DNA from 2 places in the Comamonas sp. F1-6 genome. Region 2 is predicted to be linked to the other one. Evidence: predicted binding sites of a transcription regulator. Region 2 holds the regulator's gene; the other holds the start of a gene.

Region 1 (3,397 bases), on a different contig from region 2:
CCGCAAACCCTCTGTCCCGCAGGGTTGGGGCGAAATCGGGCGATTTCTGCGCGCTGACTCTTGCTTGCACCCCGGTGCAAGCGGCGAGCCAACGCTTTGAACTCATCCCGATTGCGCTCCAACGCGACTGCGTAGAGATCGTCAACACGTTCTTAACCCAGCTGGACGGGACCCTGATGGATATGGCAGCCTGTGCGCTGCAGCAGCTCGCCAAAGGCGTCGGACATCGGATGGTCGAACTCCACGGGCCGCTGCCTGCCTATGGCATCGCCCTGCACCACGCCGCGGACCAACCGGCTGACCATCTGTGTGTCATAGCTGGCTGTGCTGGGGCATCAAAGCCATAGACGCGGGCAAAGCCATGGTTCATGGGGATGTCGGCAGGCGCTGCGGTCAGGTGGCGGGCCACCGCTTAGCGGCCGGCGTGGTTGAGCGCGCCCAGAGCATCTCGTGCCGGGTTGCCCGTGTTGCTTGGAGTTTCCGCGTCGAGCCTAGCTGGCTGCGTGATAGATGCGTGCGCGGCCGGTCTGCGATGCGCCGCGCAGACTGCTTTCATAGGTGCTGTCTTCGGCAGCAGGCACCAGGGCCTTGGTGCGGCGCTGGTTGAGCACGGAAAGCCTTGCCAACTGGTCACGGACCAGGGAAATTTCGCGGTCCAGATTCTGTGCGCGCTCGCGCAGTGCAGGCGTCCAGTCGTCTGCCGAGAAGCGTTTGACGAGCTGGGAGAACGCCACCATGGCGTCACGCAGGCGGGTGCTGGACTGTTCCAGCGCGGATGCGTCCGGTGACTGCAGCGATGCCGAAACGGTCTGAATCACCGCATCCAGCGAATCGAGCATTTCCTGCAAGGTCATCGGGTCAGCCTTTGTTCGGGAGTTCAGGCACGGGCGCTTCAGCCGCGAGCGTGAACCAGGAATTCTTCGGTATTGGCCAGCAGCTTGTCTGCCACGGCCTCGGCGTTGACGCGGAAGCTGCCATTGGCAATGGCTTCGCGCATGGCCTTGACGCGGTCGGCATCAAAGTCGGTATTGGTGCGGTTTTGGCTGTCCAGGGCGCGGGCCGAGGACGAAAAGGACACGGGCACGCCAGCGGCGCGCTCGGACAAGCCTTTGGTCGATTCTTCGGTGGCAACCGTGGTGGCGGATTTCGGGGCCTGCTTGGCGGCTGCAGCGGTCTGCTGCAGGTCCGGCTTATTGCCTATCTTCATGCTGGTTCTCCAATCGCCCTGTATCGGCGTAGGGCGCTGTAGCCTTGCTTTCGACAAGGGCGCGTAAAACTTGAGGAATATTTGGCATGGTTGATGAAGTGAGTATGCACTCTCTCGTCATTGAACCAGAACCACGCCACTGGCATTGACCGTTCCTGTAACAAGGCGGCCATTATCCATGCGAACCCGTACCTGCTGTCCTTCTCCGGCTGCAGTCATTGCCTTGCCTGAGCCGGCAACGCTGAAGCCGCCGCCGTTGACCATCACCTGGACGGACGATCCCGCCGTGAACAAGGCAGGCGGACGTACCATGTTCTGGCGCAGAGCCTGCCCCGAAGTCAGCGGTCGCGCCGCGACCATGCCGATGAAATCCTGTGCATTGGCGAAGACGGGGGCGCTGTCCTCGGCCCAGTCCACTTCAGCGGGGGCTGCGTCCTCGGCGCTCAGCGTCTTGCCGGCCGGAATATTGCCCTGGGCCACCCAGGCCGGGCCATAGGCCCGCACGGTGATGGGCAGGAACACGTTCCAGGGCACGCTGCCCTGCACGCAGCGCAGGCCCAGCCGGGTGCGACCCCAGAGGCGACTGCCCGCAGGCAGATAGGGCTCGACCTTGGCGCAGGCTGCCAGGCGCAGGCGCGAGTCCAGCTGGCCCATCTGAACTTCCATGCGCAAAGCCATGCCATTGCCGGCCTGCGCAGTCTCGGTTGATGGCTGGTGCAGAGCCGCATCGACAAAGCGCTGTCCGATCTGGCTGAGCTGCGCCGCGCCGTCCTGGGCCTGTGCGCCAGCCGTCAGCAGCAGCGCAGCGAGACCCCATGCTGCAGCCAGGCCTTGAGAGGGGCGAAGGCGCAGAAACAGGGAAAAGCGGCCAGACATGCATCAATCCTTTGAAGTATCCGCAGTCACAGGGCTGCAGACGATGCTGGCAAATATAGGCGTGACATGGCTTGCGCAATGGCTTGAAGAGCCAGCGCAATACCGCTTTCTTCGCGCTTTAGTTTGCGCTGCCGATTTTCATAATCCTCGCATGCCGCAGTCCGTGGGCTCCGGCATCCCCGAATTCTGAAAGCGAGGCCGCAATGCTGAACAAAATGACCGAACGACTGGACTTCCAAAGCGAGGCGCTGCTGCTGCGCGCCGAGCGCCAGCGTGCGATTGCCAGCAATATTGCCAATGCCGACACCCCCGGCTATGTGGCGCGCGACTTCAATTTCCGCGAAGCCTTGATGGCCGCGACCAGCGGGCCCAAGCCCCTGACCCAGGCCAGCGTCACGACGGCAGGCCATATCCCGCTGCAGGCGCAGATGTCGGACGAGGCGCTCAAGGCCAAGCTCGGCTATTCGGTCAATTCCCAGCCCAGCCTGGATAACAACACCGTGGATCTGGATCGCGAGCGCGCCAATTTCGTCGACAACTCCGTGCGCTACGAAGCCACGCTGCGCTTCATCAACGGCCAGGCCAAGACCATGCTCAGCGCCATTCAAGGCCAGTAAGCCCAGGAGCTAAACCATGTCCATGTTTTCCATCTTCAATATCTCGGGCAGCGCGGTCAGCGCCCAGTCCCAGCGCCTGAACGTGGTGGCCTCCAATCTGGCCAACGTCGATGCCGTGGCCGGCCCCGATGGCAGCGTCTACAAGGCGCGCCAGGTCGTGTTTCAGACCGTGCCCATGGGCAACGACGGCAGCGCGGGCGTCAAGGTCAATGCCATCAGCGAGGACAACACGCCCGGCCGCCGCATCCACGACCCCAGCAATCCACTGGCCGATGGCGAGGGCTATGTCACCCATTCCAACGTGAGCGCCGTGGACGAGATGGTCAACATGATCTCGGCGTCACGCTCCTATCAGAACAACGTGGAAGTCATGAACACGGCCAAGACGCTGCTGCTCAAGACTCTGCAAATGGGCCAGTAAGCCCGGGAACACACACATGATCTACGGCGCAAGCAGCGTGGACGGCACCACGACCAACACCACCAGCAATACCAAGAACTCGGTGACCAACCCCAACGAGGCGCAGGACCGTTTCCTCAAGCTGCTGGTGGCCCAGCTCAACAACCAGGACCCCATGAATCCCATGGACAACGCGGAAATGACCTCGCAGATGGCGCAGATCAACACCGTGACCGGTATTCAGCAGCTGAACCAGACCATGGCCTCCATGTCCAGCCAGTTCACGGCCATGCAGGT
Region 2 (3,397 bases):
AAGAAGATGGTGCTGATCGACACCACCGGCGTGGCCCCGCGCGATCCGCGCAAGGACGAGATCATGGATGTGCTGGCCATTGAGGGCGTGCAGCAGTTGCTGGCCGTCAATGCGGCCGCGCAGGGCGATGCGCAGGACGATGTCATGCAGGCCTTCAAGGCGCGCGGCTCGCAACACGCCATCCTCACCAAGGTCGATGAAGCCGTGAAGGTCGGTCCCTCGGTGGATACGCTGATTCGTCATCAGATCCAGCTATGCGGCGTGACCAATGGTCAGCGCGTGCCCGAAGACTTCGAGCGCGCCAATGCGCAGTTGCTGGTCTCAGCCTCCATGCGCTCGGCTGCCAAGTCGGCGTTTGATCCGCAGTCGCTGGATCTGGACTTCTTCTTTACCCCTTCGTCCGCCAGCGGCGCAGAGGCTGCTCATGCTTGAGCGTCGCTCGCCCCTGCATCAGGGCATGGCTCTGCATATGAGCGATGCCAGCACCGCCGGCTTGCGCGTGCTGGCCGTGCTGCACAGTGCGTCAGGTGCCGCTGCCGAGCAGGCCGTGCTCTGGCCGCTGTGCGCCCAACTGCAGCGCCTGGGCCAGAAGGTGCTGGTGCTTGATGGCAGCCAGGCCGAATCCTTTCACACGCCAGGTCTTGCCCAACTGCTGGCGCAGCATGCCTGGCAGGCTCAGGCGGGACTGCGCGCAAGCGTCGGCGACGCCCAGTCAGTGGCCAGCCTGCCGGCGCGGCAGGGTCTCAAGCAGCTCAAGGCATCCGCCGACGAGATGGGGCTGGACATGCTGACGGCCCTGCAAGCCTATGTGCGCGGCTACACCACCGTGATCATCTATGCGAGCAGCGAAACCTTGACGCCGATGCTGCAAGGTCAGGGCCTGCAGCCGCTGCTGGTCGTGCCGCCCGATTCCGAGCACCTGATCGAAAGCTACCGCCAGCTCAAGCATCTGGCCGTGTTTGCCGGCGTTGAATGCACGATTGCAGCGCTGGAAGCGCCGCTGACAGCAGACGGCCCACAGAAATACGACTGGAGCCGCAAGCAGAGCAGCTCGCAGACGGCCCAGCAAAACGCTCAGACACGCTTGCAGCGTCTGAATGCGCTGCTACAGTGTTCGCAGCGCCACCTGGGCGATGCCCCGGTGCTCATGCGCCTGCGCTGGCGCCAGGCCAGCGATCTGCATCAGCTCACGCTGCACATGCTCAAGACGGCCTGCATCTTGCCCATGCATGCCCAGCCCACGGCGGCTGCCGCACCTGAATCCCTTGTCTGGAGCCATTGACTGCCATGTACACCGCCAAAGGCCAACTCGACCGCGACGCGCTGATTCGTCAGCATGTGCCGCTTGTGCGTCGGATTGCCTTGCACATGATCGCCAAACTGCCACCGAACGTCGAGCTGGATGATTTGATCCAGGTCGGCATGATCGGTCTGGCCGAAGCGCTGTCGCGCTTCGAGAGCGAGCAAGGCGTGCAATTCGACACCTTCGCCAGCCAGCGCATCCGTGGCGCCATGCTGGACGAACTGCGCGAAGGCGACTGGATGAGCCGCAGTTCGCGCAAAAGCCAGAAGGAAATAGAGCAGGCGCTCAACCGCCTGGAACAGCGCCTGGGCCGGCCCCCGCTGGAGTCGGAAATCGCGGCCGAGCTGGGCATGGCCCTGGACGACTATCAGTCCCTGCTGGGCAAGGTACGCGGCACGCAGCTGGTCTATCTCGAGGACATCGGCGGCGGTGACGGCGACGATGGCGACGACTATCTGGAGCGGCATGTGGCCGACTCGGGTGCCGATCCCTTTGCCCTGCTGCGCGACCAGCGCATGCGCTCCGCGTTGGTAGAGGCTATCAAGGCCCTGCCGGAGCGTGAGCAATATGTGATGGGCATGTACTATGAGCACGATATGAACCTCAAGGAAATCGCCGCCGTGCTTGGCGTGACCGAATCGCGGGTCTGCCAGCTGCACAGCCAGGCCATCGCCCGCCTGCGCACCAAGATGCGCTCGCATTGATCACTGAAACGGCTCGCCGGGAGCGGGCCGTTCACCACAACAGAAGCCGCCGCGCTGGCAGATTGCATCTGCCCACGCGGCGGCTTTGCTTTTGTGCTGCAGCCTGGCTGGGTTCTGGTGCTTCGCTATCGATAGTTTGTGATGTTCTACGGCATTTGGTTCATGGATGTCTTTATCGATCACCTGTCGTCGCTGCAAGCAAAAAGCCCTGTTGCATCTCTGCAGCAGGGCTTTGGCTTGAGTGGCTTTGCAATCAGTGCATCACATGCGGCTGACCGTCGAACATATGCTCGAAACTTGCCAACCAGGGCTCGGCCAGCACGCGAATCTGGGCATCGTTGCGCAAGATGCGCTGCATGATGCGCGCTTTTTCCTTGCGCAGTTCGGGCGCCAGCTTTTCATCTCGCGAGCGAAAGCGCAGTTGCTCGATCAGCACGGCACAAGTGCCCTCATAGCGCGCAACACCATCCCAGTCCTTGGCCTGGGCGGCCTGCAGCATCTTGGCGCTGCTCTCTTCTATGGCGCGGTAGAAGTCGATCAATGTGTGCTCCATTTTTTAGGCAGCAGCGGGTGCTGGTGCATTGGTTATTTCATTCCAGCCCTGTGCCACCGTGCTCACAAGGCCTGCGACTTCATCGACCATGTTTGCATCGTTGCGGGCATTGGCCAAGGTCAATCGGGTGGTGCAGTACTCATAGAGCGAGGCCAGGTTGCCGGCCAGCTCGCCCCCTTTTTCGCGGTCCAGCGCGCCCAGCAGGCCCTCCTGCAGAATGCGCACCGCCTTGCCGATATGGCGCACCTTCTCACTGATATCACCGCGCTCGATCGCGCCGCGTGCCGCGTTGATGGAGGCAAGCAGACCATCAAACAGCATCTTGATCAACTGCTGAGGCGATGCGCTGTCCACCATGGATTGCACACCCACCTGACGGTAAGCCGACATTGCGCGCGCATTGGCTGGGGAAAACATCACAAAACTCCTTTGCTGCAGTTTCTCAAATTACTGTTCTTCTTATCGGCCGACTCAGGGGGCAATTAAGTCCTTTCTGCAGGCTTCAACGGCTTAGCTGCTGGACTTGTTCCATGCGGCTACTTGCTGGGCGACATAGTTATCCAAGGACTTCAGGCTGGCCATCTGCGTATCCAGACGCGAATACTGGGCGCGCACGCGCGCTTCATAGGCTGTCACTCGTGCGGTCTGGCGTTCCTGATCGGCCGTATTGCGCTTCAAGGCATTCTTGAGCGTCTCGTCCTTGGTCGAGAAGGTGCCGCCAGTGGCCAGCAGACCGGTTGTGAAGTCCTTCATGCGCACGGCCAGGCCGTCCTGGTTGGCATCGGCAACGTCTGAGGTGAAGAACTTGGACATGCTCTCCGGGTCCTTGAGGGCCTT

What was found. Region 2 encodes FliA, which starts transcription of late flagellar genes. Its sites were predicted from a motif close to CTAAAGTTTNNNNNNNNNNNGCCGNTA; they were not measured.
Region 1: a site for FliA is predicted at 1,256-1,282, ahead of flgM (flagellar biosynthesis anti-sigma factor FlgM). Genes of this name have one in related genera too.

Annotation. Positions count from the first base shown of each region.
Region 1 covers NZ_JBCPWN010000022.1:78,102-81,498, forward strand. Annotated here, with positions in the region: gene AAIL66_RS19645 (hypothetical protein) at 153-305, opposite strand; gene AAIL66_RS19650 (hypothetical protein) at 492-854, opposite strand; gene flgM (flagellar biosynthesis anti-sigma factor FlgM) at 893-1,207, opposite strand; gene flgA (flagellar basal body P-ring formation chaperone FlgA) at 1,325-2,083, opposite strand; gene AAIL66_RS19665 (hypothetical protein) at 2,082-2,273, shown strand; gene flgB (flagellar basal body rod protein FlgB) at 2,287-2,700, shown strand; gene flgC (flagellar basal body rod protein FlgC) at 2,717-3,121, shown strand; gene AAIL66_RS19680 (flagellar hook capping FlgD N-terminal domain-containing protein) at 3,138-3,397, shown strand, end outside.
Region 2 covers NZ_JBCPWN010000032.1:4,259-7,655, forward strand. Annotated here, with positions in the region: gene flhF (flagellar biosynthesis protein FlhF) at 1-432, shown strand, start outside; gene AAIL66_RS22395 (hypothetical protein) at 425-1,282, shown strand; gene AAIL66_RS22400 (RNA polymerase sigma factor FliA) at 1,288-2,007, shown strand; gene AAIL66_RS22405 (flagellar protein FliT) at 2,261-2,560, opposite strand; gene fliS (flagellar export chaperone FliS) at 2,564-2,977, opposite strand; gene fliD (flagellar filament capping protein FliD) at 3,071-3,397, opposite strand, start outside.